One region of the Actinocorallia longicatena genome, then DNA from elsewhere that is predicted to be linked to it. Evidence: riboswitches for the same ligand, from Rfam matches in the RefSeq annotation. Region 1 holds a riboswitch; each other region holds the start of a gene.

What was found. A riboswitch is a leader RNA that binds a small molecule or an ion and turns the genes downstream of it on or off. The one in region 1 is predicted to bind cyclic di-AMP.
Region 2: it holds a riboswitch for cyclic di-AMP, as region 1 does, so the genes downstream of both, ABD785_RS39940 (CHAP domain-containing protein) here and ABD785_RS18875 (C40 family peptidase) in region 1, are expected to answer to the same signal.
Region 3: it holds a riboswitch for cyclic di-AMP, as region 1 does, so the genes downstream of both, ABD785_RS36405 (C40 family peptidase) here and ABD785_RS18875 (C40 family peptidase) in region 1, are expected to answer to the same signal.

What each region holds. Positions count from the first base shown of each region.
Region 1 is NZ_BAAAUV010000008.1:210,046-220,053, reverse strand. Features, by position in the region: gene ABD785_RS18890 (glycosyltransferase family 4 protein) at 1-1,056, opposite strand, end outside; gene ABD785_RS18885 (hypothetical protein) at 1,132-2,304, opposite strand; gene ABD785_RS18880 (CHAP domain-containing protein) at 2,430-3,179, opposite strand; cyclic di-AMP (ydaO/yuaA leader) riboswitch at 3,189-3,365, opposite strand; gene ABD785_RS18875 (C40 family peptidase) at 3,477-3,965, opposite strand; cyclic di-AMP (ydaO/yuaA leader) riboswitch at 4,058-4,305, opposite strand; gene ABD785_RS18870 (C40 family peptidase) at 4,681-5,688, opposite strand; gene ABD785_RS18865 (NYN domain-containing protein) at 5,776-7,044, opposite strand; gene ABD785_RS18860 (DEDD exonuclease domain-containing protein) at 7,167-8,927, shown strand; gene ABD785_RS18855 (rhomboid family intramembrane serine protease) at 8,971-9,717, shown strand; gene ABD785_RS18850 (Lrp/AsnC family transcriptional regulator) at 9,767-10,008, shown strand, end outside.
Region 2 is NZ_BAAAUV010000050.1:12,117-22,124, reverse strand. Features, by position in the region: gene ABD785_RS39950 (WD40 repeat domain-containing protein) at 29-1,810, shown strand; gene ABD785_RS39945 (helix-turn-helix domain-containing protein) at 1,807-2,022, opposite strand; cyclic di-AMP (ydaO/yuaA leader) riboswitch at 2,258-2,396, shown strand; gene ABD785_RS39940 (CHAP domain-containing protein) at 2,404-3,138, shown strand; gene ABD785_RS39935 (glycoside hydrolase family 25 protein) at 3,157-3,924, shown strand; gene ABD785_RS39930 (TetR/AcrR family transcriptional regulator) at 3,925-4,572, opposite strand; gene ABD785_RS39925 (SDR family NAD(P)-dependent oxidoreductase) at 4,657-5,442, shown strand; gene ABD785_RS39920 (SHOCT domain-containing protein) at 5,551-5,919, shown strand; gene ABD785_RS39915 (helix-turn-helix transcriptional regulator) at 6,065-7,018, opposite strand; gene ABD785_RS39910 (DinB family protein) at 7,109-7,663, shown strand; gene ABD785_RS39905 (YciI family protein) at 7,744-8,151, shown strand; gene ABD785_RS39900 (RNA polymerase sigma factor) at 8,158-9,375, shown strand; gene ABD785_RS39895 (VOC family protein) at 9,303-9,701, opposite strand; gene ABD785_RS39890 (ATP-binding protein) at 9,818-10,008, opposite strand, start outside.
Region 3 is NZ_BAAAUV010000034.1:2,111-12,118, reverse strand. Features, by position in the region: gene nadC (carboxylating nicotinate-nucleotide diphosphorylase) at 1-628, shown strand, start outside; gene ABD785_RS36425 (type III pantothenate kinase) at 628-1,416, shown strand; gene lysX (bifunctional lysylphosphatidylglycerol synthetase/lysine--tRNA ligase LysX) at 1,497-3,005, shown strand; gene ABD785_RS36415 (LacI family DNA-binding transcriptional regulator) at 3,107-4,084, opposite strand; gene ABD785_RS36410 (LuxR C-terminal-related transcriptional regulator) at 4,454-4,684, shown strand; gene ABD785_RS36405 (C40 family peptidase) at 4,786-5,715, opposite strand; cyclic di-AMP (ydaO/yuaA leader) riboswitch at 5,718-5,897, opposite strand; gene ABD785_RS36400 (amino-acid N-acetyltransferase) at 6,115-6,627, shown strand; gene ABD785_RS36395 (RDD family protein) at 6,633-7,502, shown strand; gene ABD785_RS36390 (histone-like nucleoid-structuring protein Lsr2) at 7,823-8,161, shown strand; gene ABD785_RS36385 (ATP-dependent Clp protease ATP-binding subunit) at 8,494-10,008, shown strand, end outside.

The DNA of each region.
Region 1 (10,008 bases):
GCGGCCCCTGGCGCCGAGATCCCGGGCGCGGGCGGGGTCGGCGAGCAGATCGGCGACCGCCCCGGCGGTGGCGGGCACCGAGCGGCCGGGGACGACGACGCCGGTCTCGCCGGGCAGGACGGCGTCGGGAGCGCCGCCGGAGTCGCCCGCCACGACGGGCAGGCCGGTGGCGGAGGCCTCCAGGTACACGATCCCGAGACCCTCGACGTCGAGGCCGCGGCGGCGGGTGCGGCAGGGCATCGCGAAGACGTCGCCCGCGTCGTAGTGGGCGGGCAGCTCGCTCCAGGGCACCGACCCGGTGAGGACCACCGAGGAGGCGACCCCGTGCCGTTCGGCCAGCGCCTCCAGGTCCTCGCGGTAGGGGCCGCCGCCGACCAGCAGCAGGGCCGCCCCCGGCACCCGGCGCAGCACCTCGGGCCAGGCGCGGATCAGGGTGTCCTGGCCCTTGCGCGGCACCAGCCGGGACACGCAGACCGCCACCGGCCGCCCGGCCAGGCCGTGCCGCTGCCTGATCTCCTCGCCGCCCGCCCCGGCGTGGAAGGCCTTCACGTCGACGCCCGGTGCCAGCCGCTCCATCCGCGCGGCGGCCTGCGGCCGGAGCGCCGCCGCCATCCGTGAGCGGGTGTACTCCCCCAGGTAGGTCATGACGTCCAGGCCGTCGCCGATCCTGCGCAGCAGGGTCCGCGCGCCGGGAAGCTGGGCCCAGGCCGCCTCGTGCCCGTGGGTGATCCCGACCGCCCGGACGATCCCGTCGCGGCGCAGCGCGGGCGCGAGCAGCCCCAGCGGCGCGGACGCCCCGAAGAGCACCGCCTCACATCCCTCGGCCCTGACGATCTCCCGGGCCCGCCTCAGCACCGACGGCTCGGGCAGCATCAGCGACGTCGGATGCCGCACGACCGGGAACGGCTGGGCCGCGTCGAACTCCGCGGCGCCCTTCCACGACGGGGCGTAGACCACGACCGAGCCCTCGGGCCTGCGCAGCGCCAGGTTGTGCACGAACTGCTGGATCCCCCCGGCCCGCGGGGGAAAGTCGTTCGTGAGGATCAAGGTCTTCATCGCCTCCAGGATGCCATGTCCTCGACGGCGGCCGATCTCAGGCTCAAGGGGGTCATGAGCGGGATGGTGGCGCCCTCAGGACAGCTGAGACAGCACGTAGGCCCGCCATCTGGCGGTGAGATCGGTGATGCCGAGGACCTTCTTCACCGCGTCGCCCTCGGGGACGCGGCCCGCCTCCCGGTACAGGCGCAGCAGCGCGGCCTCGCCGTGCTCGGCGGCGATGAGGCGGCAGGCCAGCCAGGCCTCCTGGTAGGACTGGCTGAGCCGGGGGAAGCCCGAGGCGAACGCCTCGCGGGCGGGCAGCGCCGAGGGCCGGTAGCCCTTCGCGACCGAGGCGGCGAGTTCCTTGGCGGCCTCGCGGACCGGGGTGCCGGTGCCGCGGTAGCCGACGTAGTCGGCGAAGCCCTCGACCAGCCACATCGGGGTCGTGGTGTCGGCGGCCGCGTTCAGCGCCACATGGGTGAGCTCGTGGGTCAGCACGACCCTGCGGCCGAGGGCGTTGACCCGCCTCCACACCTCGGGGGAGATCAACAGCCGGGACGGCCCCGGCGTGCCGCCGGTGTTCGCCGGCGCCGCGGCCAGCGCGACGATCTCCGACAGGTCCTGCCCGCCCGCCAGGACGCTCGCCCGCTCCGCGTCGGCGGGGACCAGCGCCACCGCCCGGCGCGCCCATCCGCCGCCGACCACGGCCGACACCAGCGGGACGGAGCGGTCGAGCTGGGCGGCGATCTCCCCGAGCGGGCCCTCCCCCAGCACCAGGCTGTGCCTGCCGGTCACGCTCCGGACCCGGCCGGACGTCCAGATCTCGGGGTCGTCGTGACGTTCGCCACCGTCGCCGGTGATCAGGCCGCCGCGGTGCCGGAGGTAGGCGGTGTGAACGGCGTCGGCGGTGTCGAAGCCGCGCAGCCGGTAGGTCAGGCTGAGCGTGACCAGATCCCCGGAGGAGGCCGTGACGCTCTCCCGCCAGGAGGCGAAGGGGATCGCGCTGAGCGCGTCGAACCGCTCCTCCTCGCGGGCCAGGAAGCCGACGGAGTCCGGGGCGATCGTCGCCAGGAAGGCGGCTTTGTCCCGGCCGAGCACCGCCCGGGACCTCCGGGCCAGCAGGGCGTCCAGCGCGGCGGGGTCGGCGGCGGGCGCGGCGGCCGGGCGCGGGCGCTCCGCGGCGCAGGCGGCGACGGCCAGCACCGCGGCCGCGGCGAGCAGGCGGCGGCGGGAGAAGGCCGAGTGCCCCGGCGGGTTGGCTGCCATGAGCAGCGATCCTACGACCGCCCGCGCGATGGTCGGCCGCCGCCCGGACCGGCGCAAGCCGGACATGAGGAGGCGAGGCCCCCGCCGGGGGGCAGGCGGGGCCGTCGCGGGTCGGTCTCCGCGGGTCAGGAGGCCTTGTAGTCCGGGTAGCCGTAGCCGACGATCTGGCCGGCGCTGCGGGTCTTGAGCTGCACCCGGTTGCCGGTGTTGCCCTCGATCGTGTTGATCTTGCCGTTCGAGGTGCCGGTCACGATGCCGACGTGCTCGATGGCGTCGAGGCTCTTGGAGCCGCCCCAGTCGAAGAAGACGATGGCGCCGGCCTTGGGGGTCGTGCCCCACTTGCCGTTGGCCTTGAACCACTTGGCGTGGGCGACGGTCCAGGCGTCCTGGCCGACGATGCTCTGGGCGCCGACCTCGCTCGCCGTCCAGGAGACGAACATGTCGCACCAGCTGGCCTTGAGGTAGCCCTTGCGGTCGCCGCCGTCGCGGGCGATGGTCTCGGCGGCGCGGGAGGTCTTGGAGTACCAGTGGGCGAACTTGGTCTCGCCCTTGCCGTCCTCCTTCTGGCCGAGCTGCGACTTCGCCTTGGCGATCATCTGGGCCGCGGTGACCTCGGCGGCCTTCTGCGCGGCGGGGGCGGCGGCCTTGGCGCCGGGCTTCACCACGGTGCCGGCGGGCTTGCCCGCGGTGGTCATGCTGCCGGTCTCGGGGACGGGCATCTGCGGCAGGGCCGCGGCCTTGGCCGCGAGGGCCGGCTGGGCGGGGGTGTCCGCGTGGGCGGACATCGCGAAGGTGCTGGCGAGGGCGGCGCCGGCGACGAGACCGCCGGTGATCTTCAGCGACAGGTGGGCGTGCTTACGGTGACGTCCGGACATGCGTTTGACTCCTGGTTTCCATGCCGCCTACCGGGTTAGCTGACGGATTCGGGCCTGGAAAAGCCCTACGGAGAGGAGGCGGAAGGTTCCGGCCTCGGTCTCCGATTCACCCCGTGTCCTGGACGCCCTGCGTCCGGACGAGTGGGTCCCCGGCTCCGCTTGATGCGGACTCGGCGGGAGGACGGCCCCTGAGGGGTCGCGTCCCGCGGTCAGTTAGAGAAAAGTCGATCGGGGGCGCCGGGCACGGAAATGCCGGAGGGTTGTGGCATTTCCGCGCCCGGAGCCTGCACGGGCGGTCTAGAAGGGGCGGACCGCGCCGTTGAACGAGCGCTTGCGGTACTTGTCGAGCAGCACCTGGCGAACATGGTCACCCGTACGAGGCGAGTGGATCATGTAGACCTTCTTGCCGACGACCTTGGAGACAAGGCCGACGTGGCTGCGGCCGCCGTAGAAGAACACCAGGTCGCCAGGGGCGAGGTTCTTCCACGAGACCTTGTTGTGAACGGCGCGGTAGATGGAACCGGTCGTCCGGGGCAGCTTCACGCCCGCCTTGCGGTAGGCGTAACCGACGAGCCCGGAGCAGTCGAAGGAGTTGGGGCCGGCCGCACCGTAGCGGTAGGGCTTGCCCTTCTTCTTCTTCGCCACGGCGATCGCCTTGAAGGCGGTCTTCTGCCGCTGCGACCAGGACTTCTTCTTCTTGACCTTCTTGACCTTCGTCACCGCGGCGGTCTTTTCGACCGTCGCCGCCTGCGCCTGCGCCGGAACGGCGATGGCGGGCGTGAGCACCGCGGACGCGGCGAGCAGGCCGGTGGCCAGCTTGACGCGACGTGAGCGGTCAGACGAGGGCAGGCGGATGCCAAGGTTGCGAGACAGGGGAATCTCCTTCTTCCTTGCGCCTACCGGGTTAGCTGACGGGTTCGGACCGGAAGTTCGTCCTACGGCCACCCATCGCGGTGAGCGCCGACTCCATGTCGAGTCACGAGCGCTCAGCTGCCGGGCGGCCGATTCACCCCGGGGTTCCGCGGGCATGGCTCACACCGTTTGGGGGCGATGTGGGGTGCTCACGGGGATTGGGTCCCCGGCTCCGCTCCCTTTCGTCAGGGAGTGGACTCGGCGCTGTCGCTTCGACCCGAGGGCGTGATGAGGCCCAGACGGAACCCCTTGTGGTTCCGTCGCAGTCGAGCGACTACGGGTTTTGTTGTGTGATGCCGACCTTCGGGATGTCTGCCCTGCGCCTCCATGCGCGGCCCTGACGTCGTCTACGACATCGGCTCTCGGGACAGTCCTGTCGACCATGCTTGACCGAAGCAAGCTTTTATCACTACGGCGCCTGGAGGACGCCGCTCGTCTGCAACGCTTGGATAACGCTGCGGACGCTTTTGAAGGTACCAAAGAACCGCGGAAAGGCAAACGCGGCGCAAAAACGCGTCTGCGCAGGTGAAGCGGGCTTTGGCCGGAAAGTGATCCAGGTCTCACCCTGTGACCCGTGTAACACGGGGGGTTACGGACGTCCGCCACCGACGAATCGGGACCTGTAGTACCCGGAGGAGATCGAGACCACCGACACGAAGGTCCCGGTGTGCGGGGCGTGGATCATCTTGCCGTTGCCCACGTAGAGGCCCACATGGCCGAGGCCGGAGAAGAAGACCAGGTCGCCCGGCTCGAGGTTGTCGAAGGAGATGCGGTGGTTTGAGGTCACCGAATACTGCGAGGCGGCGTTGTGCGGCAGGGATACACCTGCGGCCTTCCAGGCCATCATGGTCAGACCCGAGCAGTCGAACCGGCTGGGGCCCGACTGGCCGTAGCCGTAGGGCTTGCCCTTCTGGGCGAAGGCGTAGTCGAGGGCCTTGCGGGCGTTGCCGCTGGCGGGGCCGGTGTAGGTGCCGCCGACCGGCGGGAGCTTGCCCGGCGCGGGATCGGGGTCGACACCGAGGCGGCGCAGCAGCTTCTCCTGCTTGACGACCTGCTTGTCGATGTCGGTCTTCTGGTCCTTGATCTCCTTGACCTTGGTCTGGACCGTGTTCAGCGCCTCCTGGGCGTGGCCCTTCTCCCGCTCGCGGCGCTGCGCGGCGTTGAGGAACTCGCGGATCTTGTCGCCGCGGGTGGAGGAGAGCTGGGAGAACAGGGCGACCTGGTCCAGCAGGATCTGCGGGTCGGAGTTGGAGACGAGGGTGGAGACCGAGGTCATGTCGCCGGACTTGTAGGCGTCCTGGGCCATCTGGACGATGCCGACCCGGGCCTTGTCGAAGTTGGCGTTCTCGCGGTCGGCGGCGCGCTTGGCGGCGTCCATCTTGCGGCGGGCGATCTTCAGGTCGCCGTTGGCCTTGTTCAGCTTGTCGACCAGAAGATCGACCTGGTCGTTCAGCTTCTCGAGGTCCTTCTTCGCCTGCGCCTTGGTGGGCTCGGGCGCGGCGTGCGCCGCCTCGCCCATCCCGGGCAGGGACCAGGCCAGCGCGAGGGCAAGGCAGACAGCGGCCCAGCGGCGCGGTTGCTGACGATCGATGACCACGGCTGACGGACGCCCCTTCTCACACTGCTTGTCAGCCGTTGACCTTAGTGAGAAACCTCTCCTGCCTCAACCTAAACGCCGGATTTGTCAAAATCTTCCGAGGCGCTTGAGGAGCAGCGACGCGGTCGCCGGACGTCCCCCCGCACGGCGGGCCGAGGCCGCCACCTCCTGGTCGGAGGAGACCACGACCACGGCGCGGCCCGGCGGCTCGACCTTGAGCAGCTCGCCGATCAGGTCGTCGGCGATCTGGCCGGGCCTGCTGAACAGCACCCGGACGCCCCGCGGCGCCTGGACGGCGATGTGGCCGTCCAGGGAGGCCCCGTCGAAGACGCAGGTGATCTCGGCATGGGTCTGGGCCGCCAGGCCGCCCAGCCCGCTGATCAGCCGGTTGCGCTGGTCGGCCAGCGGCAGCTCGCCGTAGCCCGTCTTGGTGACGTTGTAGCCGTCGACGATCAGGTGGACGTGCGGCAGGGCCAGCACCTGATTGAACAGCTGCGGGTCGTTCTCCGACAGCGAGCGCCCGGCGGCGGGCGCGGCGGAGGGGTCCACTCCCCCGGCCAGGTCGGCCGGGCGCAGGATCACGGCGGGAAGGTTCAGCTCGCTCCGCACGCCCTGCGCGGCCTCCACGAGGGTGTCGAGCAGCAGCCGGAGCCGGATGTCCTCGAGCTTGCGGCCCTCGCGGGCGGCCTTGCGGTTGCTCTCCAGGGCGGCCTCGGCCTGGCCCAGCTTGGCCCGCAGCCCCTTCAGCTCCTTGTCCGCTGCGCCGAGCGCGGTCAGGGTCTCGGCCCGGTCGGTGTTGTGGCGCTTCTCGACGTTCTCGGCCCGCTCCCGGGCGGCCTTGGCGGTCCGCTTCTCGTCATGCAGCCTGCGCCGGAGGTCGGCGATCTCGGTGCGGGCCTCCTTCAGCTCGCTCCGCATCCTCTCCAGCTCCTCGCTGCGGGCCGTCCTGGCCTCCGCGAGCTGATCTCTGAGGGCGGCGACCGTCCGGGCCGTCTCGGCCTCCTGGGCCGCGCCGGCGACCCGCTCCAGCTCCGCCCGGGCCGTCTCGACGTGCTCGGTCCAGCCCCGGGGCCGCAGCAGGTAGGCGAGGGCGGCCAGGCGGACCGGATCGGCGGCCGCGGGGACCTCTCCGGCCTCCAGCGCCGCGCACAGTTCCGGCTGGCCGTCGCGCAGCGGCCTGGCGACCTTGTCGCGGAAGGCGGCGTTGGTCTCCAGCTGCCCGGCGATGGGCACCGCGCCCTGCTTGGCGCGGCTCTGCGGCCGGAACCGGGCGATCTGCCGGAGCGGCACCGGGATCTCGTCCGCCGGGAGGTTCCCGAGCACCTCGGCAGCCGCCTCCACGACGATCAGGCGCACCGCTTCGGGGAGCGGTCGGTGGAGGCGTTCCTCGGCGTCGATGGTCGTGCTCCTTCGAACGATGCGGTGGTTCCCCTAGGTTGCCACGGGTTTTGTCAGAGGGTGGCCCTAGCGTGCCGAACATGCACTCTGTTGAGGGGACATCGGGCGCCGGGAGGCCGTCGGCGGTCCAGGGGACCCTGGCGGACCTGGGCACCCCGCTCGCCGACGTCACCTTCGTCGTCGTCGACCTCGAGACCACCGGCGGCTCACCGGCCGAGTCGGGCATCACCGAGATCGGGGCCGTGAAGGTCACCGGCGGCCGGGTCGTCGGCGAGTTCGGCACCCTCGTCGACTGCGGGCTCGCCATCCCGCCCTTCATCACCGTGCTGACCGGCATCACCCAGCAGATGGTCACGGCCGCGCCCAAGGTCGCCGAGGTGATCCCCAGCTTCCTGGAGTTCGCCTCCGGCTCGGTGCTCGTGGCCCACAACGCGCCCTTCGACATCGGCTTCCTGAAGGCCGCCTGCGCCCAGCTCGGCTACGCCTGGCCCGCCTTCCCCGTCCTCGACACCGCCGATCTCGCCCGCCGGGTGCTGACCAGGGACGAGGTGCCCAACCGGCGGCTCGGCACCCTGGCCCGCTTCTTCGGCGCCTCGACCACCCCCAACCACCGGGCGCTGGCCGACGCCCGCGCCACCGTCGACGTGCTGCACGGGCTGATCGAGCGGCTCGGCTCGTTCGGCGTCACCTCCTTCGAGGAGGCCAAGTCCTTCGCCAAGACCCCGACCCCCGAGCAGCAGGCCAAGCGGTACCTGGCCGACACGGTGCCGAACGGTCCCGGCGTCTACGTCTTCGAGGACCACGAGGGCGAGCCCCTCTACATCGGCAAGAGCGGCGACCTGCGCACCCGGGTCCGCTCCTACTTCACCGCTTCGGAGACCCGCGGCCGGATCAGGGAGATGATCGGGATCGCGGTCCGTGTCCGCACGATCCCGTGCGCGACCGGGCTCGAGGCCGAGGTCAGGGAGCTCCGGCTGATCGCCGAGCACAAGCCGCGCTACAACCGCCGCTCGAAGTTCCCCGAACGGGCGCTCTGGCTGAAGCTGACCGTCGAGCCCTTCCCGCGCCTGTCGGTCGTGCGGGAGTGCAAGGACGACGAGAGCTCCTATCTGGGACCGTTCCCGAACACCCGGATCGCCGAGGAGGCGCGGGCCGCGCTGTACGAGACCAGCCCGATCCGGCAGTGCACCCAGCCGCTGACCCTGCGGAAGATCGAGGCGGGCAAGGCCAAGGTGTGCGCGCTCGCCGACCTCGGCCGGTGCGGCGCCCCCTGCGACGGCCGCGAGTCCGAGGAGGCCTACGCCGCCCATGTCGACCTGGCCAGGACCGTCATCGACCAGGACGTCCGCCCGGTCGTCGAGGCGGCCCGCTCCCGGATCGAGCGGCTCGCCGCCGAACTGCGCTACGAGGAGGCGGCGGTGCAGCGCGACCGGCTCGCCGCGTTCCTGCGCGCCGCCACCCGCACCCAGCGCTACAGCGCGCTGGCGAAGATCCCCCAGCTCGTGGCGGCCAAGCCCGCCTTCGGCGGCGGCTGGGACCTGGCCGTCATCCGCCGCGGCCGGCTCGCGGGCAGCGGCACCATCGCCCCCGACGCCACCCACTACCGCCCCTCCGTCGACGCCTGCATCGCCACCGCCGAGACCGTCCTGCCCTCCGCCGACCGCTACCCGGCCAGCCCCGAGGAGATGGAGTGCCTGCTGCGCTGGCTCGACACCCCGGGCGCCCGCCTGGTCGAGGTCGAGGGCGTCTGGGCCTGCCCGGCCGGCGGCGCCGAGCGCATGCGCGCCTGGATCGAGGGCGCCTACACCGTTCCCGTGCCCCGTCAAGGTCAGGGTCGTTGACACGGCCGGACGGTGCCCAAGCGTTAGGGTGGCGCGTGTGGCGATGCCCCTCTACGACAACCAGCCGACCCGGCGGGCTCCGCTCGTCACCTATGTCCTGATCGCGCTGAACTTCGGGATCTTCCTGCTGACGCCGATGGCGAGCCTCGGGCACCGGGACGACGGACCCCACGCGCTGGCCTGCGACCGGGCGGTGTTCATCCAGGAGTACGGGGCCATCCCCCGGGAGCTGACGAGCAACGACGCACTGCCCGTCCCGGCCGACATCGCCGAGGAGTGCGGCGAGGCCTCCTACGCCAAGTCGCCGTTCCTGTCGGCGCTGACGTCGATGTTCCTGCACAGCGGCTGGCTGCACATGTTCGGCAACATGGTCTACCTGTTCGTCTTCGGGCAGGCCACCGAGGACCGGATGGGGCGCCTGCGCTATCTGCTCTTCTACCTGATCTGCGGCTACGCCGCCGCCTACGGGTTCGCCGCGACCTATCCGCACTCGGAGGTCCCGCTCATCGGCGCCTCCGGCGCGATCGCGGGCGTCCTGGGGTCCCACCTGGTGCTCTTCCCCCGATCCAAGACCATCGCCCTGGTGTCGGGGATCATCCCCTTCCGGCTGCCCGCCTGGGTCATCCTCGGCCAGTTCTTCATCCTGCAGTGGCTCAGCCTGGGCGCCTCCGACGACAACGTCGCCTACGTCGCCCACATCTACGGTTTCCTCGCGGGCGCCGCCCTCGGCCTCCTGGCCCGCACCCCCTGGGCCACCCGCCGCGCAGCCCTCCTCACCGGCCGCCACTGAGGCCGCCGCCACTAAAGTCGGGAAGGTCTGCAACGAAGGAGGCCTTTCCATGATCACTGCCATCGTCCTCATCCAGGCGGAGGTGGACCGCATCCCCGAGGTCGCCGAGGAGATCGTCAAGCTCGACGGCGTCAGCGAGGTCTACTCCATCACCGGCGACAACGACCTGCTGGCCATGGTCCGCGTCACCCGCCACGAGGAGATAGCCGAGGTCGTGCCCGGCCGGATCAACAAGATCAAGGGTGTCCTGCACACCGAGACGCACATCGCCTTCCGCACCTACTCCCGTCA
Region 2 (10,008 bases), on a different contig from region 1:
CGACGCCCGGGATGCGTACCATGCCGGAATGGCGAAGATCATCGACTATGGACGGTTCGCGGAGCGGCTGGCGCGGAAGGAGTCGCGCTGGGGTCTGCTGGAGGAGTTCCAGCGTGAGTGGGGCTATGTGGACCCGGGCGGCGAACCGCAGGTGACGCGGGAGGGCGAGGCGCCCGGCTTCGTGCTCGAGGAGGCGGGTCCCCTTCCCGCCGCCCTCGTCGAGTGGTGGGACTCGCCGGTCAACTCCTTCGCCTTCCGGCCCCGCCTCTACTGGACGCACTCGGCGTGGCCGCCCGCCGGGACCGATACGGCCGACGACCCGCCCGGCGACGAGATCCGGGTCGTGATGTCGGAGTACCAGTACGTCAACCAGTGGGGCTACCTGGCGTCCGAGGCCGGGCACGACGATCCCAAGGTGATGGTGAACACCGGCGCCGGCTGGGTCGAGCAGAGCCGGTCCATCTCGGAGTTCTTCCTGCAGCTCGCGATGGAGCGGCTGCCCGCCCACTTCGGATGGGGGCTGCGGGTCGCCCGCAAGACCGTCGAGGACGATCCGGAGATCGTCGAGCGGCTGCGGGCCACCCACCGCGAGATGGGGTTCCTGCCGTGGCAGGAGATGGGCACCGACTCCCTCTCCTACGGCGGCCCCGACGTGATCGTCCGGCATGGCCGCGGTCCCGGCGCCGACTACGCGATCGTGGTCCAGGCGAGGACCCGCGCGGCCCTCACCGCGACGCTGGAGAGCCTCGGCATCACCTGGGCGGAGGAGGATGTCGACCCGCCCAGCGAGATCCCGGCCACGCCCGAGGACCTGCCCCCGGCGGCGTTCACCGCAGGAGACTCCGACGACCGCGGCCGGTGGACGGTCGCGACCACGGACGCCCCGCGCGTCCCGGCCGAGGTGCCCGCCCCGGCGCGAGATCTCCCCGGCCGCACCGTGGCCGCCTCGGACGGGGAGGTGGTCGTCGCGGGTGACGCCGCCGGAGGGGTCCACGCCTGGACGGCCGAAGGCGCCCGGCTCGGCCAGTGGCCGCTGCACCGGGCCCCGGTCACCGCCATCGTCTGCCTCCCGCAGGAGGAGACGCACCGGATCTTCAGCGGCGACGCCCACGGTGTCGTCCGCACCTGGACCACCGGCCCGGACGGAGGCAGGCGCACCCCCTTCGACCGGCGCGGCACCCCGGTCACCGCACTGGCCGAGGGCGACCTGGAGACCGGCGGAGCCCTCGCCGCCGCCTGGGCCGACGGGCTCGTCCGGCTCTGGAGCCGCCCGACGGGGGACCGCGCCGACCTGCGGCTCGGCACCGGCATCGAGGCCCTCGCCCTGGACCCCTCGGGCACGCTCCACGTCACCACCGCGAACGGCACCTTCGTGCTCGAGCTCGACCAGGACCTGCTCTGGCCCGCGCGCGACCTCCGCCTGCGGCTCAGGGAGATCGACTGGAGATCCCTCAGGACCAACCGCGGACGCGCGGAAGAGATCCCCCGCCTGATCGCCGAGCTGGCCTCCGATGACGAGGCCGCCGCCCAGGCCGCGGTCAAGGAGCTGTACGGCCTCATGGTCTCCAAGCGCGGCGCGAGGTCCGCCGCCGCCGCGGCCGTCCCCTTCCTGGTGGAGCGGATGCTCATCCCGGACAACCGGGCGCGCAACACCCTCCTGCTGCTGATCGCCGACCTCGCCGTCGGCCAGGGCCCCGCACGCGAGGCGGTCCGGGCCGTCGTCCCCGACCTGGAGCACTTCCGCCGCGACCCCCACCCGTCCCTGCGCTGGGCGGCTGAGGAACTGGTCCGCATCTGCGCGGAGGATTAGGGCCCGTCGAGCGGGTCGAAGCGGATCGTCAGGCGGAGGCGGAGGGCCGCCGCCACGCGGTCCAGTACCGCGACGGGCGGCACGAACTCGCCCTTCTCCAGCCGGGAGATCGAGGGCTGGTCCAGGCCCACGCGCCGGGCCAGTGAGGCCTGGCTCAGCCCGAGGGCCCTGCGGCGGGCCCGGATCACCTCTCCATCGATCTTGGTCGTCAAGGCCTCCTCCTTCCGTCGCGGTGTCCGTTCCGCTTCCACGGTCGCCGCGCGGCGGCCCCCTCCCATCCACCGATCGGTTGAGCCGGGACGCTCCTTCGCATGACCCCGCGCGCCCCTGACGCCCATGGGCCAAGGCGCTTTACCGCGACGCCATTCCCTCTTATGCATATTTTACTACCTTTACCAGTTTGATATCTGCCTTTTACTTTGCTTAATCTTCGCGCATCGGTCGATGTCCGGCCGATCGCCGAGTCTCCTCACGGAGAGCCGGGGACCCGGGTTTCTTGGGGTGAATCCGCTGCTGAGCAGCGGTAGGGCCAGCTCCTTGGCCCGAATCCGTCAGCTAACCCGGTAGGCGAAAAAGGAGAGGCGAAATGCTCTATGGATGCGGACGTCCAAAAGATGATCACCGCGCTCGAATCCCAGCTCGGCTACAAGGAGAAGAGCGGCGGATACACGAAATTCGGAGACTGGTACGGCGAGAACGTCGACGACTCCTCTGACTTCAGCCATGCCGCCTGGTGCGACATGTTCCTCGCCTGGGGCGCCGACCAGGCGGGCGTGACCGCCAAGACCGGCCAGTTCGCCTACACCCCCGCGCACGCCGCCTGGTTCCGCGAGCAGGACGCCTGGGGGACGAAGCCGGAACCCGGAGCCTTCGTCTTCTACGACTGGTCGGGCGGCAAGAAGACCGGTGGCATCGACCACGTCGGCATCGTCACCAAGGTCGACGGTTCGAAGATCCACACGATCGAGGGCAACGTCGACGGCGTCAACGCCAAGCGCAAGATCCGCGACCAGAGCAAGGTCGTCGGCTACGGATACCCGCGGAAGGTCAACGTCACCGAGGCCGAGGCCGAGGCCCCCGCCGCAGCCCAGGCCGGAGCCGTGGGTTCCACCGGGTCCGGAGGCTCCGCCCAGAGCGCGGCGCTCACCGGGTCTGCGCTCACCGGGTCTGCGCTCACCGGGACGGTGTCCCTGCCCGGAGACTTCCTGCCCGCCGAGCCGTCCGCGCTGTTCGCGGCGATCGTCTTCCCGGCCGTCGCCCTGGCCGTCGCGGTCAGGCGCCGCCTGCGCCCAGGCCGGGGCCGCCACCACCGTCTCGCCACCGCCTGACCCGAGGGGGAGTTCACGATGATCACTCTGAACCGGAAGATCGCCCTGGCCGTCGCCACCACGGGAGCGGCCGCCGCCGTCGCGGGGGCCGCCCTGGCCGGACCCGGCGACGCCACCGCCGTGACGAGCACCGCCGCCTCGGCAAAAGCGGAGCCGCGAGCCGCGGACGCCGAGCCCGAGAAGACCACCAAGGCCGCGCCGGGCGCCCTGCCCTACGGCGTGGACGTCTCGCACTACGACAGGAACTACGACTGGAGTCAGAAGAAACTGGCCTTCGGGATCGCCAAGGCGACCGAGGGCACGGTGGGAAAGGACGAGACCTTCGCCGCGAACTGGGCGAAGATCCGCGAGAACGGGCTGGTCCGCGGCGCCTACCACTACGGCCGCCCGAAGAACGACCCCGTGAAGGAGGCCGACCACTTTCTGAGGACCGTCCGCGCGGCCGGGCTCCAGCGGGGCGACCTGCTCATGCTCGACCTCGAGACCACCGACGGCCGCTCGCGCGGCCGGGTGAACGCCTGGGCCAGGACGTGGCTGGAGCGCGTCGAGGCCGGGACCGGGGTGAAGCCGGTGTTCTACAGCGGCTACCACTTCGCCCGGGAGCACGGCGAGGGGCTCGGCGGCTACCCGCTCTGGGTGGCGCACTACGGGAAGAAGGCCGGCCGCCTCGCCCCGCCCGCCCCCTGGAAGGAGTGGGCGATCCACCAGTACTCCTCGACCGACCACGACAACAACGTCAGCGCCCTGACCCCGGACGCCCTGCGCGCCCTCGGCTACCAGGGCTGATCACCGTTCGTCGAGCGAAGCGATCGCCGACGCCTCGATCCCCATCTCGGGGTCCAATGCCAGGGCCCTCCGCAGCGTCGCTGCGAGCGCCGTGGCGGCCAGATCCGCGAGGTGCTCGCGCGGCACGTCGTGGTGGTGGATGAGATCGATGATCAGCTCGTCGAGAAGGCCGACCCAGCCCCGCATCGCGGCCCGCAGGGTCGGCCTGACGGGTTCGGCCGCGCCCAGCGCCCGCAGGATCCGTGCCGCGCCCTCCCACCGGAGCCCCTCGATGATCGCGCGGACCTCGGGATCGGACCCGTTGCCGCCGCGCATCAGCGCCAGGAACCCCGCGGAGTTGTCGTCCATGTAGGCGACGTGCCGGGCGACGGCGTTCCGGAGCAGCTCGGCCGGCGTCCCGCCCTCCGGCGGAGCCTCCTGGACGGCCCGCAGCCGCTCGGCCGCCGCGTTGACCGTCGCCAGGTACAGCCCCCGCTTGTTCACGAAGTGGTGGGCGATGAGCCCGTAGGCCACCCCCGCCCTCCGCGCGATCTCGGCCGTGGTCACCTCGTCATAGGCCCGCGTGGAGAACAGCTCGGACGCCGCCCGCACCAGCAGCGCCCGCCGGTCGCCGGTGACCGCCCCGCCATCGCCTGAAGACCTCGCCATGAGCGAAGCCTAGGCCTGTTGACGGATCGAGGCGTTCAGGGCTAGCTTCGGTTGACTGATTATCAGTCAATTCGAGGAGGGCGCATGGATCTGGCGGGTGTACCGGTGCTGGTGACGGGGGCGTCCAGCGGGATCGGGCGGGCGCTGGCCGAGGCGCTCGCGGGGCGGGGCGCGCGGCTGGCGATCGCCGCGCGGCGCGGGGGTCTGCTGGAGGAGGTCGCCGACGGGATCGGGTCGCGGGGGGCGGCGCGGCCGGTGGTGATCGAGGCGGACCTGTCCAGGGCGGGCGCGGCCGACGAGCTGGCCGCCGCGGCGGTCGCCGGGCTCGGGCGGGTGGAGATCCTCGTCAACAACGCGGGGGCCGGGCTGGTCGCGGCCCAGGCCGCCATGGGCGACGACGAGGGCGCCCGGGCGCTGTTCGAGACCAACCTCTGGTCGCCGCTGGCGCTGACCCGGCGGCTGCTGCCCGAGCTGCGCGCCTCCGGCGGGACGGTCGTCAACGTGACCTCGAGCCTGCAGTCGGTGCCGATCCCGCTGCTGGGCTACTACGGGGCGTCGAAGGCGGCGCTGGCGCACCTGACCCGGACGCTCCGGCACGAGCTGGAGGGCTCCGGAGTCTCGGTGCTGGAGATCGTGCCGGGGGCCACCGAGACCGCCGCCCGTGACGTCGGGCTGCTGCCCTGGCGGGGACGGCCGATGCGCACCCCGCCACCCGTCTCGCCGGGCTCCGCGGCCGAGGCGATCGTCAAAGCGATCGAGCGCGGCCGGAGGCGCGGGGTCCACCCGGCGACCTCGCTGCTCCCGCTGGAGCTGCCGGTCATCGGACGCCTGGTCGCCAGGATCGTGACCCCGCGGATCGACCTCGGCTGATCTATATGCCGTTATTTGCAGCTTTCGAGGAGTTCGCCTGACGCTGGAGATCGTCTCGGCGGGGCAGGCTGGTGAGAAGGGGTCCCACCTGCGTCGAAAGGGCGAGCCATGGACGACTACCCGCTGCTCGACATCTTCTGGACCATCATGATGTTCTTCCTGTGGGTGATGTGGCTGTTCCTGCTGTTCAGGGTCGTCATCGACATCTTCGGAAGCGGCGACCTCCCCCTCTGGAACAAGATCGGATGGACCGCCCTGGTGATCCTCCTGCCCTACGTGGGCGTCCTCGTCTACATCATCGCCAGGGGCGACTCGATGGGAATGCGCCGTGGCCGTAGGTCCGAGCGGCGTCACCGCGACCACGACACGACCGGACCCACGACCGCCGACCGCCTCGCGCAGTACGCCGAGCTCCGGCAGCAGGGCGTGATCACCGACGAGGAGTACCTCAAGGCCAAGGCCGACATCCTCGCCTGACCCGTGAGAAAGTCCTCGCCGCCACGGAACCCCTGGGACCGTCCGGGCCTGCCGCTGGCCGTGACCGCCGCGGCCGTCCGGAGCTTCGGTGGAGGCCTCGCCGCCGTGCTTCCGGTGGCGGCCGTGCTCGGGGTCGTGGCCGTCCTCAGCCTGCGGCGGCCTCGGTGTAGCGGCGGGCCAGCAGGGAGCAGGCGGCCCTGAGCTCGGGCGGGCCGACGACCTCGAAGGGGGCGTCGAACCGGCCGAACCCCGCGGCCAGGGCGGGCCAGGACCACGAGCCGAGGACGACGCGGCAGCGGGCGGGGCCGAGTTCCTCCACGGTTCCGTCGTGGACGTAGGGGGCGACCTCGGCGGCGGGCAGCGAGAGGACCGCCTCGCCCCGGCAGGGCCAGCCGGTGGAGCCGGAGCCGCGGAACCGGGCCGTCACGAACGCCGCCGCGTCGCCGCCGGGCGGCTCGCGCCGGGTGAAGCGGGGGCCGCCCGGAGTGCGCGGGGTGATCCGGTCGGCCCGGAAGGTGCGCCAGTCCGCGGCGTCGAGGTCCCAGGCGAGCAGGTACCAGAGCCCGCCCCTGGCCACGAGATGGTGGGGTTCGGCCCGGCGCGTGCGATCGTCCGCGCCGCCGGGGGAGGCGTAGCGGAACAGCAGCGTCTCGCGGGCGTGGACGGCCGCGCTGAGCGCGGCGAGCACCCCGGCCCCGGCCCGCGGCCCCGGCCCGGGGACCGCCGTGACCTGGAGGGTGTCGATGCGGTGCCGCAGCCGGGCCGGCATGACCTGCCGGACGGTGTTCAGGGCGCGCGCCGCGCCCTCCTCGATCCCGGTGCCGTCCGCCGCGGCGATCCGCAGCGCGAAGGCCAGCGCGACGGCCTGCTCGTCGTCGAAGAGCAGCGGCGGCAGCTCCGTGCCCGCGTCGAGCCGGTAACCGCCGTCCGGGCCCTTCACCGCCCGGACGCGGTAACCGAGCCCGCGCAGATGATCGACGTCGCGCCGCACCGTGCGCGGGCTGACCCCCAGCCGTTCGGCCAGCAGCGATCCCGGCCAGTCCCGGCGGGCCTGGAGCAGCGACAGCAGCGAGAGAAGACGCGCCGAAGTTTTCGCCATGACTTCATGATGCCGGAAGAAGAGGACGGATCCTGACCGCTTCTCCGGGCACGGTTCGGGTGTCAGGCAACGACGACGAAGGGATCCACCATGAGCACCACGACCGAGAAGGCCGAGCTTCTCGCCGCTCTCGCCGCGGCCAGGGGCGCGCTGACCGGCGCCGTCGCCGGGCTCGACGACGCACAGGCGGCCGAGCGTCCCACCGTCAGCGCGCTGTGCCTGGGCGGCCTGGTCAAGCACGTCTCGGCCATGGAGGAACAGTGGACGCGGTTCGTGGTCGAGGGCCCCTCGGCGATGACCTACACCCTGCCCGAGGGCGTGACCTGGGCCGACTTCGCCGCCGGGACCGCCCGCGAGTTCCCGCAGTGGGCCGTCGACCACCAGAACGGCTTCCAGATGCTGCCCGGCGACACGCTGGCGGCCGTCCTCGACCGGTACGAGCGGGTCGCCGCCGGAACCGAGAAGATCATCAACGAGGTCCCCGACCTGTCGGCGTCCCACCCGCTGCCCGAGGCGCCCTGGCACGAGCCGGGCGCCACCCGCAGCGTCCGGCGGGTCCTGACGCACCTGATCTCCGAGACCTCCCAGCACGCGGGCCACGCCGACATCATCCGCGAGACGATCGACGGCCGGACCGCCTTCTGATGTCGAGAACCGGGAGACGGCTCCGTCCCAGGGGTGTCGGCACACGGCCACAATGGCCGTAGCGCACCGAGGAGGACATGATGGCGAAGTACCTGCTGCTCAAGCACTACCGGGGTGGTCCCGCACCGGTCAGCGAGGTGCCGATGGACCAGTGGGCGCCGGAGGACGTCGCGGCGCACATGCGGTTCATGGAGGACTTCGCCGACCGGCTCGTGAAGACCGGCGAGTTCGTCGACAGCCAGGCGGTCTCGGAGAAGGGGACGTTCGTCCGTTCGGACGGCGAGGGCCGTCCGCCGGTCACCGACGGCCCGTTCGCGGAGACCAAGGACCTGATCGCCGGCTGGATGGTCATCGATGTCGACGGCTACGACCGGGCGCTCGAGGTCGCCGCCGAGCTGTCGGCCGCGCCCGGCGCGGGAGGGGCGCCGCTCCAGGAGTGGCTCGAGATCCGCCCGATCATGTGGACCTACCAGAACACCACGGACTGACCCGTGGTGGACGAGTCCCTGCTGCGGACCCTCACCCCCGACGTGATCGGCGTGCTCGTCCGTCGCGGGGCGGACTTCGCCGCGGCGGAGGACGCCGTCCAGGACGCTCTTGTCGAGGCCGTGCGCGTCTGGCCCGGCGACCGGCCGCGCGACCCCAAGGGCTGGCTGATCACCGTGGCCTGGCGCAAGTTCCTCGACACCGTGCGCGCAGAGACCTCACGGCGCGACCGCGAGGCACGCGTCGAGGAGGAGCCACCGCCCGAGCCGGGGGAGGCGAGGGACGACACGCTCGACCTCTACTTCCTGTGCGCGCATCCCTCGCTCACCCCGGCCTCGGCCGTCGCGCTCACCCTGCGCGCGGTCGGGGGCCTCACCACGCGGCAGATCGCCCAGGCCTATCTCGTGCCGGAGGCGACCATGGCCCAGCGGATCAGCAGGGCCAAGCGGACCGTGGCGGACGTCCGGCTCAACCGGCCCGGCGATGTCGCCACGGTCCTGCGCGTCCTCTACCTGGTCTTCAACGAGGGCTACTCCGGTGACGTCGACCTCTCCGCCGAGGCGATCAGGCTGACCCGCCGGCTGGCGGCCGGGACCGGCGACGAGGAGGCCGCGGGCCTGCTCGCCCTGATGCTCCTGCACCACGCCAGGCGCGCGGCCCGCACCACCCCGGACGGCGGGCTCGTCCCGCTCACCGAGCAGGACCGCGGCCTGTGGGACACCCGGCTGATCACCGAGGGCGTCGAGGTGCTCCAGACCGCGCTGGCCCGCGACCGCCTGGGCGAGTTCCAGGCCCAGGCCGCCATCGCCGCCCTCCACGCCGACGCCCCGACCGCGGAGGAGACGGACTGGGTGCAGATCGTCGAGTGGTACGACGAGCTGGTGCGGCTCACCGACAGCCCGGTGGCCCGGCTCAACCGGGCCGTCGCGGTCGGCGAGGCCGACGGCCCCCGGGCGGGACTGGCCGCTCTCGCCGGCCTCGACCCCGCCCTCCCCCGCCACACCGCCGCGGCGGCCTACCTGAGCGAACGCGCGGGCGATCCGGCCACCGCGGCCCGCCTCTACGCCCAGGCCGCCCGGGCCGCCCCCAACCTTCCCGAACGCGACCATCTCACCCGCCAGGCCGCGCGCCTCAACGCCCGGCTGAAGGAGGGTCAGGCCGCCGGGGGAGCGAAGAACTCCAGCGGGAGGCCGTCGGGGTCCTTGAACGACACGCCCGAGCCGTAGTGGGCGTCGACGACACCGCCGTGCCGGACGCCCAGGGAGTCCAGGCGCTTGGCGGTGCGTTCGAGCTCCTCCCGGTCGGCGCAGCCGAACGCGACATGGTCGAGGCCGGGACGGCGCGCGTCGAACGCCGCCGAGGCGACCGCGTCCGGGAAGTGGTGCAGTCCGAACAGCATGCCGCCACCGATGGCGAAGACGACGTGCCGGAACGGCCCGGTGTCCTCGTCGAGCACCGGCTCGGACTCGAACAGCCGGGAGTACCAGGGAACGCTGGTCTCCAGGTCGGTCACCGTGACGGCGACATGAGTGATCGACGGAAAGCCGGTCATGAGCATGGTTCCTTTCGGTCCGGGCCACCGGTCGGCGGCCCGTTCACGCCCAGTCTCCGAGGAACCCCCCACCCTCCACATCGGGCGTCTCTCCCTATATGGGGAACGCCCGATCCCTAGAGAAGCCCGCCGTCCAGGGCGATGCGGGCGGCGTCGCGGCGGGTGGCGGCGCCGAGCTTGGCGAGGATCGCCGAGACGTGGTGGCCCGCGGTCTTCTCGCTGATGTGCAGCCGTTCGGCGATCTCGGCGTTGCGCAGCCCCTCGGCCAGCAGCGCGAGCACGTCGGACTCGCGGGCCGTCAGCCCGC
Region 3 (10,008 bases), on a different contig from region 1:
CGGCGACCGGATCACCGCGGGCGACGTCCTCCTGACCGTCACCGCGCCGACCGTCGGCCTGCTGCGGGCGGAGCGGATCGCCCTGAACTTCCTGACCCACCTGTCGGGCGTCGCCTCCCGGACGGCCGCGTGGGAGGCGGAGCTGGCCGGAACCGGGGCCCGGGTCCGCGACTCGCGCAAGACCCTGCCGGGCCTGCGGCAGCTCCAGAAGTGGGCCGTGCGCTGCGGCGGCGGCGTCAACCACCGGATGTCGCTCCAGGACGCCGCGCTGATCAAGGACAACCACGTCGCCGCGGCCGGGGGAGTGACCGCCGCCTACGCCGCGGTCAGGGCCCGCTATCCCGACCTTCACATTCAGGTCGAGGTCGACACACTGGAACAGCTCGAAGAGGCCCTGGCGGCCGGTGCGACCGATGTTCTGCTCGACAACATGGCGCCCGAGACGATGGCGGAGGCCGTCAAGCTGAACGAAGGGCGCGCCACCCTGGAAGCGAGCGGAAGCCTCGCTTTGGGGAGGGCTCGAGATGTGGCCGTGACCGGTGTGGACTACCTTGCGGTAGGAGGGCTGACGCATTCCGCACCCGCTCTCGACATCGGCCTTGACTTCCGTCCAGCAGCGGGGACCTGATGCTTCTCACCATTGACGTGGGTAACACCCACACCGTCTTCGGCCTGTTCGAAGGCGATGAGGTCATCGAGCATTGGCGGATCAACACCGATCCGCGGCGGACCGCCGACGAGATCGCGGTGGTCCTCCAGGGACTCGTCCAGCAGAGCCCTTTGCTGGTCGAAACCGACATCAGTGGTATTGCACTGTGTTCAACGGTTCCGTCGGTTCTGCATGAAATGCGGGAGATGTTCCGCCGCTATTACGGCGACGTCCCGGCCATCATCGTGGAACCGGGCGTGAAGACCGGGGTTCCGGTCCGCATGGACAACCCCAAGGAGGTGGGCTCGGACCGGATCGTGAACTCGCTGGCCGCCATTCACCTCTTCGGCGGGCCCGCCATCGTGGTCGACTTCGGAACGGCCACGACCTTCGACTGCATTTCGGCCAAGGGCGAGTACATCGGCGGCGCCATCGCGCCCGGCATCGAGATCTCCATCGACGCCCTGAGCATCCGCGGCGCCCAGCTCCACAAGATCGAACTGGTCCGCCCGCGCAACGTCATCGCGAAGAACACCGTCGAGGCGCTCCAGTCCGGGATCATCTTCGGCTTCGCCGGCCAGGTCGACGGGCTCGTCAGCCGGATGGCCGAGGAACTCGCCGACAACCCCGACGACGTCAAGGTCGTCGCGACCGGCGGCCTCGCCCCCCTGGTCCTGGAGGAGGCGCAGACCATCGACGCCTTCGAGCCCTGGCTGACCCTCACCGGCCTCCGGCTGATCTACGAACGCAACGTCGGCGGTTCCTAGGGCGCGGGCCGTCAGGGCCCCCGGGGCGTCTCCGGCATTTCGGTTCGCGCGGGATTTGCGGTGTCGATAGCCTTGACACCGTGAGTGACGAGCCCAGTGGCCCTGACAGCTACGAAGACGCCCCGGAGCAGATGCGCGTCCGCCTCGAGAAGGTGGCGCGGCTGCGGGAGAGCGGCGTCGACCCGTATCCGGTGACCTACCCGCGCACGCACGCCATCGCCGAGGTCAGGGCCAAATACCCCGACCTGGAGGCGGACACCGCGACGGGGGACAAGGTCGGGATCACGGGCCGCGTCATGCTCTCGCGGGTCGGCGGCAAGCTCTGCTTCGCCACCCTCAAGGACGGCACCGCCGAGATGCAGGTCATGGTCTCCCTCGCCGGTGTCGGCGAGGACGCCCTGGCGGCCTGGAAGCGCGACGTCGACCTCGGCGACCACGTGGGCGTCACCGGCGAGGTGATCTCCTCCAAGCGCGGCGAGCTGTCGATCATGGCCGAGAGCTGGGCGATCACGTCCAAGTGCCTGCGTCCGCTGCCGGAGAAGCACGCGGGGCTCACCGACCCCGAGGCGCGCGTCCGGTACCGCTACCTCGACCTCATCGTCAACGACGAGTCGCGGAAGATGGCCCACCTGCGCAGCGACACCGTCCGCGCGATCAGGGACTTCTGGCACTCCGAGGGCTACCTCGAGGTCGAGACGCCCATGCTCCAGCCGATCCACGGCGGCGCGGCGGCCCGGCCGTTCAAGACCCACATCAACGCCTACGACATGGAGATGTACCTCCGGATCGCGATCGAGCTGTACCTGAAGCGGCTCGTCGTCGGCGGGATCGAGAAGGTCTTCGAGATCAACCGGAACTTCCGCAACGAGGGCGCGGACTCCACCCACAACCCCGAGTTCACGATGCTCGAGGCCTACGGCACCTACCTCGACTACAACGACATGGCCGACCTCACCCAGCGGTCGATCCAGCAGGCCGTCGTCGCCGCGACCGGATCGACCGTCCTGGTCCACGAGGGCACCGAGTACGACCTCGGCATGGCCGAGTGGCCGCGCAGGACCGTCTACGGGCTGGTCAGCGACGCCCTCGGCGAGGAGATCACTCCGCACACGCCGATCGAGCACGTCCGCAAGCTCGCCGACGCCCGCGAGATCCACTGGGACGCCAAGTGGGGTCAGGGCAAGCTGGTCCAGGAGCTCTTCGAGGAGCTCGTGGAGCACACGCTGATGCAGCCCACGTTCGTCATGGACTACCCGGTGGAGACCTCCCCGCTGACCCGCCAGCACCGCGCCGAGCCGCTCCTGGCCGAGAAGTGGGACCTCATCGGCTTCGGCGCGGAGCTCGGCACCGCCTACTCCGAGCTGGTCGACCCGATCGAGCAGCGCCGCCGCCTCACCGAGCAGTCCCTGCTGGCCGCGGGCGGAGACCCCGAGGCCATGCAGCTCGACGAGGACTTCCTGCGCGCCCTGGAGTACGGCATGCCGCCCACCGGCGGCATGGGCATGGGCATCGACCGGCTGATCATGGCCTTCACGGGCAAGGGGATCCGCGAGACGATCCTGTTCCCGCTGGTGAAGCCGGGCCAGTGACGCACCGAAGCCCGGCCGCCCGCCTGTGCGGGGGGCCGGGCTTCGCGCCTGTACGGGCGGGCTTGGACGGACGGGCCTGGACGGGACGGACGGGGACGGGGCTACTCCGAGCTGTCCCTCACGACGAGCTCGGGGGCGAGCACGATGTGCTGGTTGTCGGCGTCGGCGAGGACGAGCTCGGTGGCTTTTCGGCCCAGTTCCCGGCGCGGCTGGTGGATTGTGGTCAGGGGGACGACCGCGGTCGCGGCCAGGTCGATGTCGTCGTATCCGATCACGGCACAATCCTGAGGAATCTTCACACCGTTCCGGGTCAGCTCGTTGACCAGCCCGATCGCCATCAAATCGTTCGCGCAGAAAATGCCGTTGGGGAGCGTTCCAAACTCCAGTAGCCGCCTGGCTGCGCTCTGTCCCGCCGCGGCCGAGGATTCGGTCATCGAAATCGTCAATGCGGGCGGGTAGCCGGCCCGCGCCAGGGCGCGCAGCGCGCCGCCCCTGCGCTGCCGCAGCGGCGGCGGCTCGGGCTCGGCCGTGACGAAGGCGATGTCGGTGCGGCCGATCGCGACGAGATGCCGGACGGCCAGCGAGCCGCCCATGACGTGGTCCACGCTGACGGAGCTGGAACCGGCCCCGGGAACCCGCCGGTCGATCAGCACCACCTGCATGCCGCGCGTGCGCAGCCGGGCGATCCTGGACGCGTCCAGGGCCACCGGGGTGATGATGATGCCCGAGACGCCCTGCTCCTCGAGGAAGTCGAGGCAGCGGCGCTCCTTCTCGGGTGATCCGTCGCTGGTGCACCAGAGCGCGTCGTAACCGGCTGTGTTCAAAGCGGCCTCGGCGCCGCGTGCCATGTCGGTGAAGTAGGGGTTGGAAATGTCCTCGACGACGACCCCGAGGGTGTGGGCCACACCCTTCCGGAGCGCCCGTGCGGCCTCGTTGCGGACGAAACCGAGTTCGTCGATCGCGGCCTGCACCCGGACTCTGGTCGCATCGGCCACAAGATCTGGCCGGTTTAGGACATTCGAAACGGTCCCAACTGAGACGCCTGCACGGCGTGCGACTTCACGAATACTCGCTCGCATCAGCCCACTCCCCCCCGGGTCGGGTTGTGTATACGCAGGTCAGCGGCGTGCCATTTGTCAGGGTCCCGGAAAGTGATCGCTTGCGGTGCCGATGTGATCACTTCTCGTGGCCTCTGAGACCTTGACGGTCCGGATCCGGCCGCCTAGCGTTCCGGACCGTAGGGATGTTTGAAACGATTCACGAAACGGGGAAGGGAAGGCTGCCACCGTGTCCCGACTCCGTCTAGTGCATCGTCACTCAGCGTTCCCCACGAAGGGCCCCCAAACGACCCATCGGCCGAGACTGGCCACCGACTGACAAAAGAACGCCACGCGGCCAACCCCTGGCCGCGGCCCCTGCGGTCACCATCTAGGACGAGGGAGGATGGAGTGGAACAGGCCACACTCGCACGCCGGGCCTTCGACGAGCCCCGGCTGAGTGAGGACGAACTCAGACTGCTGGCGCAGATCGCCAGTGGTGTGACCGCCGACGTGGCGGCCAGGAAGCTCGAACTCAGCGCCCGCACCCTGCGCCGCCGGCTTCGCGCGATCTGCGACCGCCTCGACGTCAACACCCCCATCGAGGCCGTCGTCTGGGCGGCCCGCAGACAGCTCATCTAGAGAAGACCGCAGCGGACCCTGACCGCTGGCGTCCGGCCGGATCATCGGCCGGGCACCAGCGGTCAGGCTTTGTTCGGAACGCCGTCCTGTCCGGAACGCCGTCAGGCGATGCGGACGCCGCCGGCGAAGGGACGGTTGCCCATCGGCGCGATCTTCACGACGTCGCCGGTCTGCGGTGCGTGCAGCATCATGCCGTTGCCGACGTACATGCCGACGTGGTGCAGGTCGCTGTAGAAGAAGACCAGGTCACCGGGCTGGAGCTGGTCGCGGTTGACGTGCGTCCCCGCGTTCCACTGGCTGCCCGTGAAGTGCGGCAGGTTGATGCCGACCTGGGCGTAGGCCCACATCGTGAGGCCCGAGCAGTCGAAGGAGTTGGGGCCGTCGGCCCCCCACACGTAGGGCTTGCCGAGCTGCTTCATCGCGAAGCGCAGGGCCTCGGCGGCCTTGCCCGATCCCTCGACGAGAGGGATGTTCTTGATCTTCTCGGGATCCTTCTTGACGATCTTGTCGCGGATCTTCGAGTACTCGTCGTCGAGCGTCTTCTTCTTGGCCTTGAGGTCACCGGTGAGCTTGACGACCTCGCGGGCGCGCTCGTCGGCCGCCTTCTTGGTCCGCTGGGCGGACTGCATGGCGTTGACGAGGGCGAGGACCTTGGTCCCGTCCTGCGCGGCGAAGTAGCTGAGCGTCGCGGTCTGGTCCAGGAACGTCTGCGGGTCCCGCGCGGTGGCGAAGGCGACGGTCTGGTCGGCCCCGCCCATCATGTAGGTGCTGGCGGCGAGACCGCTGACGCGCTCGGAGACGGCGTCGAGGTTCTTCTGCTGCCTGTCGGCGTTCTCCTGGGCGACCTTCGCGGCGCGCTTGGCCTGCTTGAGCTTGACGGTCAGGCCGTTCAGCTGCTCGTTGATCTGCTCGAGGTCGTCGGCGATCTTCTCGATCTGCTTCATCGGATCGGGATCGGCATGAGCCGCCCCCGGGAACGCGACGGCGACTGCGAGTGCGGCGCACAGCAGGCGACTGCGGACGTGCTTCACGGAATTCCTCTCCTCGGCCGCCTACCGGGTTAGCTGTCGGGTTCGGGCCGGAGAAGCCCTACCGGTGCCCGGTCGAGAGGACTGAGGGTCCTCCGGGTCCACGCGGACTCACCCCATCATCTGGTGGGTCCCCGGTTCCCGCGGCGCTGGCTGCGCCCGCAGGGATTCGGCGGATCGGCGGGTGCCGGGTCTCAGGCGAGGCCAGGATTCAACTGCCGACTAGCGCGAGAGACTAACGAAGTCCGTCGACGATGCCAACCAGAACGCGCGAATCCGCAGGTCAAGCACGCTGGGTGATCGTTCGGTATCGTAAACGCGACCTTCTCGTGATCGGTGGTGACCCCGGGGCTATTGGGACTCATCGCAAAGGGCCTCTGGACGCACTAGTCTCAACCCACTATGGAGTTGACGATCCGGCGGGCCAGGACGGCCGATGTCCGCGCGATACGGCGCCTCGTCGACACCTACGGGGGTCCGGGGCGGCGCCTGTTGCAGAAGTCGACGGTGCAGCTCTATGAGGACATGCAGGAGTTCTGGGTGGCCGACGCGCCCGAGTTCGGCGGCGTCGTCGGTTGCGGTGCGCTTCATGTCATGTGGGAGGACCTCGCCGAGGTGCGCACGGTGGCCCTCGCCCCGGAATGCCGCGGCATGGGTATCGGTCACCAGATCGTGGACCAACTTCTGAAGGCCGCCAGGGAACTGGGTGTTCGGCGCGTTTTCTGCCTTACCTTCGAGGTGGAGTTCTTCGCACGGCACGGCTTCCGCGAGATCCAGGGCGCACCAGTGGCCCCGGTCGTCTACGAGGAGTTGCTGCGTTCCTATGACGACGGCGTCGCGGAGTTCCTGGATCTGGACCGGGTGAAGCCGAACACGCTCGGCAACACGCGCATGTTGCTGCGCTTGGAGGAATGACTTAGATGAGCCAACCCCCCAACCCGTACGGCCCCGGACAGGGCGGCGGTTACGGGCCCCCTTCAGGAAATCCGCATCAGGGCGGCCGTCCCGGTTATGGCCCCGGTGGCCAGGGGCCCGCACAGGGCGGCCGTCCGGGTTACGGGCCCCCGCAGCCGGCCCAGGGCGGACGTCCGCCCCAGCGGCAGGGACAGGGCGGCCCCGGCCCCGCGCAGGGGCAGGGCGGGTACGGTCCCGCCCAGGGCGGCTACGGCGCGGGACAGGGCGCTCAGGGCGGCTACGGCCCCGGCCAGGCCCCGCCGCCGCGGCCTCCGGCCCGGCCCGCCGGACCCCACCCCGCCGAGGATCTGGCGCTGGCCGCGCCCTGGCAGCGGGCCAAGGCCAGGATGATCGACGCGGGCCTGACCTGGGTCGCGGGCTTCGCGGTGCTGTTCCCGATCGTGCTCGGCGCGATCGGCGCCCCCTCCAAGGAGGACTCCGGAAGCGGCTGGTCGACTCCGGTCCTCTGGACGACCTTCTTCGTGATGGCCGTCATTCCGTTTCTCTACGAGGCGATCCAGCTCGCGGTGTGGGGCAGGACGCTCGGAAAGCGATGGATCGGACTTCGCGTCGTCCTGGCCGATCCGGCGGGCGAGCCCCTTCCGATCACGACGGCCGTGTGGCGTTCGGCGATCAACAATCTGGGTTACCAGCTCGGCATTTTCTTCTTCCTCCTGCTCGGTGTGAAGGTGTGGACTCCGTTCCTCGTGCTGGACTTCGTCGTAGTGGCGGGGATCCTCGCGGCGTACCTGTGGGCCATCTGGGACCGGCCGTTGTTCCAGGCCATCCATGACCGATACGCGGGCACCGTTGTGGTCGACGACCTCGCCGAATAGAGATCTGCATCACAGCAGCGGCCCCTCGAGTTCTCGGGGGGCCGTTCGTGTGTCCGGACTGTCCATGATCGCGCAATTCCCAAGCATATGGACCCTTTGGATTCGAGGTCCAATACAAGATCCACTTCTCTCGATCCCGGAATCGAGACTTTCACAGGGCCGATTACCGAGCGTTACGGGTGCCCGTGAGAAAACTTCTGCGCGTCTCGAATTGTCAACCACTGACAGTGGGTATATGTTTGTCAACCGAATGACGTTTGCTCGGGGCCCGCTCTTGCGGCAGGCTACCGGCTCCTGACGATTGCGAAAGGCCTGGCCCCATGGCACGGGAAACTATTGTGCGTCTGGTCGACGATCTCGACGGCGGTGCGGCGGACGAGACCGTGTCGTTCGCCCTTGATGGCGCGGCCTATGAGATCGACCTGTCCGACGCGAACGCCAAGAAGCTGCGCGATTCTCTCGCGCAGTTCGTCGAGCACTCGCGTAAGGCCGGTTCGGTGAAGCGAGCGGGCCGCGGTGTCGGCCGTCCGGCGCGTGGCACCTCCTCCCGCGAGCGCAGCGCGGACATCCGCGCCTGGGCCAAGGGACAGGGCATCAAGGTCAACGAGCGTGGACGCATTCCCGCCTCGGTGGTCGAGCAGTACGAGGCCGCGCACTAACGAGTGACGACACGTCCGAACGGCCCGCTCTCCGGTGAACTCCGGGGGGCGGGCCGTTCGCTTGTGGCGTATCCCGATCTGCCATCTGCGGCGGGTTTCCGGTCGTCCTATGGGTAAGTGGCACAGCGGAGAGGTTCACAGCGCTCCTCGAGGGTCGTTCGCCTGTGGCGTATCGGGAACATGACGCTCGTAAGCGGTAGTTGGATGAGGATGAACAGCCCTAGCCCTGGGAAGGTCTACAGAGGGAGGCCTCTGCGGGGCGGGCTAGCATGCGGAAGGAAGGCGTCCGGACATTCCGGGCCCTAACCGACCGCTCTGTGAGGAGCGACGAGATGTTCGAAAGGTTCACCGACCGTGCGCGGCGGGTTGTCGTCCTGGCTCAGGAAGAAGCCAGGATGCTCAACCACAACTACATCGGCACCGAGCACATCCTTCTGGGTCTGATTCACGAGGGTGAGGGTGTCGCCGCCAAGGCCCTTGAGAGCCTGGGGATCAGTCTCGAAGCGGTGCGCCAGCAGGTCGAAGAGATCATTGGCCAGGGCCAGCAGGCGCCGTCGGGACACATTCCCTTCACGCCGCGCGCCAAGAAGGTCCTCGAGCTGTCCCTGCGCGAGGCGCTGCAGCTCGGACACAACTACATCGGCACGGAGCACATCCTGCTGGGGCTCATCCGCGAGGGCGAGGGCGTCGCCGCGCAGGTCCTGGTGAAGCTGGGCGCTGATCTCAACCGCGTCCGCCAGCAGGTCATCCAGTTGCTCCACGGCTACCAGGGCGGGAAGGAGTCGGCCGCGACCGGCACCTCCACCGAGTCCGCTCCCTCGACCTCCCTCGTCCTCGACCAGTTCGGCCGGAACCTCACCCAGGCCGCACGCGAGGGCAAGCTCGACCCGGTCATCGGCCGGGACAAGGAGATCGAGCGGGTCATGCAGGTGCTGTCCCGCCGCACCAAGAACAACCCGGTGCTCGTCGGCGAGCCCGGCGTCGGCAAGACCGCCGTCGTCGAGGGGCTGTCCCAGAAGATCGTCAAGGGCGAGGTCCCGGAGACGCTCAAGGACAAGCAGCTCTACACGCTCGACCTGGGCGCCCTCGTCGCGGGCTCCCGCTACCGCGGTGACTTCGAAGAGCGCCTCAAGAAGGTCCTCAAGGAGATCCGCACCCGCGGCGACATCATCCTGTTCATCGACGAGCTGCACACCCTCGTCGGAGCGGGCGCCGCCGAAGGCGCCATCGACGCGGCCTCGATCCTCAAGCCCATGCTGGCGCGGGGCGAGCTGCAGACCATCGGCGCCACCACGCTCGACGAGTACCGCAAGCACCTGGAGAAGGACGCGGCCCTCGAGCGCCGCTTCCAGCCCATCCAGGTCGCGGAGCCGTCGCTCTCGCACACGATCGAGATCCTCAAGGGCCTGCGCGACCGGTACGAGGCCCACCACCGCGTGTCCATCACGGACGGCGCCCTGGTGGCCGCGGCCCAGCTCGCCGACCGCTACATCTCCGACCGCTTCCTCCCCGACAAGGCCATCGACCTCATCGACGAGGCCGGTTCCCGGATGCGCATCCGCCGGATGACCGCTCCGCCGGACCTGCGCGAGTACGACGAGAAGATCGCCGATGTCCGCCGCGAGAAGGAAAGCGCCATCGACGCGCAGGACTTCGAGAAGGCGGCCGCCCTCCGCGACAAGGAGAAGCAGCTCCTCGCGGCCAAGGCGCAGCGGGAGAAGGAGTGGAAGGCCGGCGACATGGACGTCGTCGCCGAGGTGACCGAGGAGCTGATCGCCGAGGTTCTGGCGACCGCCACCGGCATCCCGGTCTTCAAGCTCACCGAGGAGGAGTCGCAGCGGCTGCTC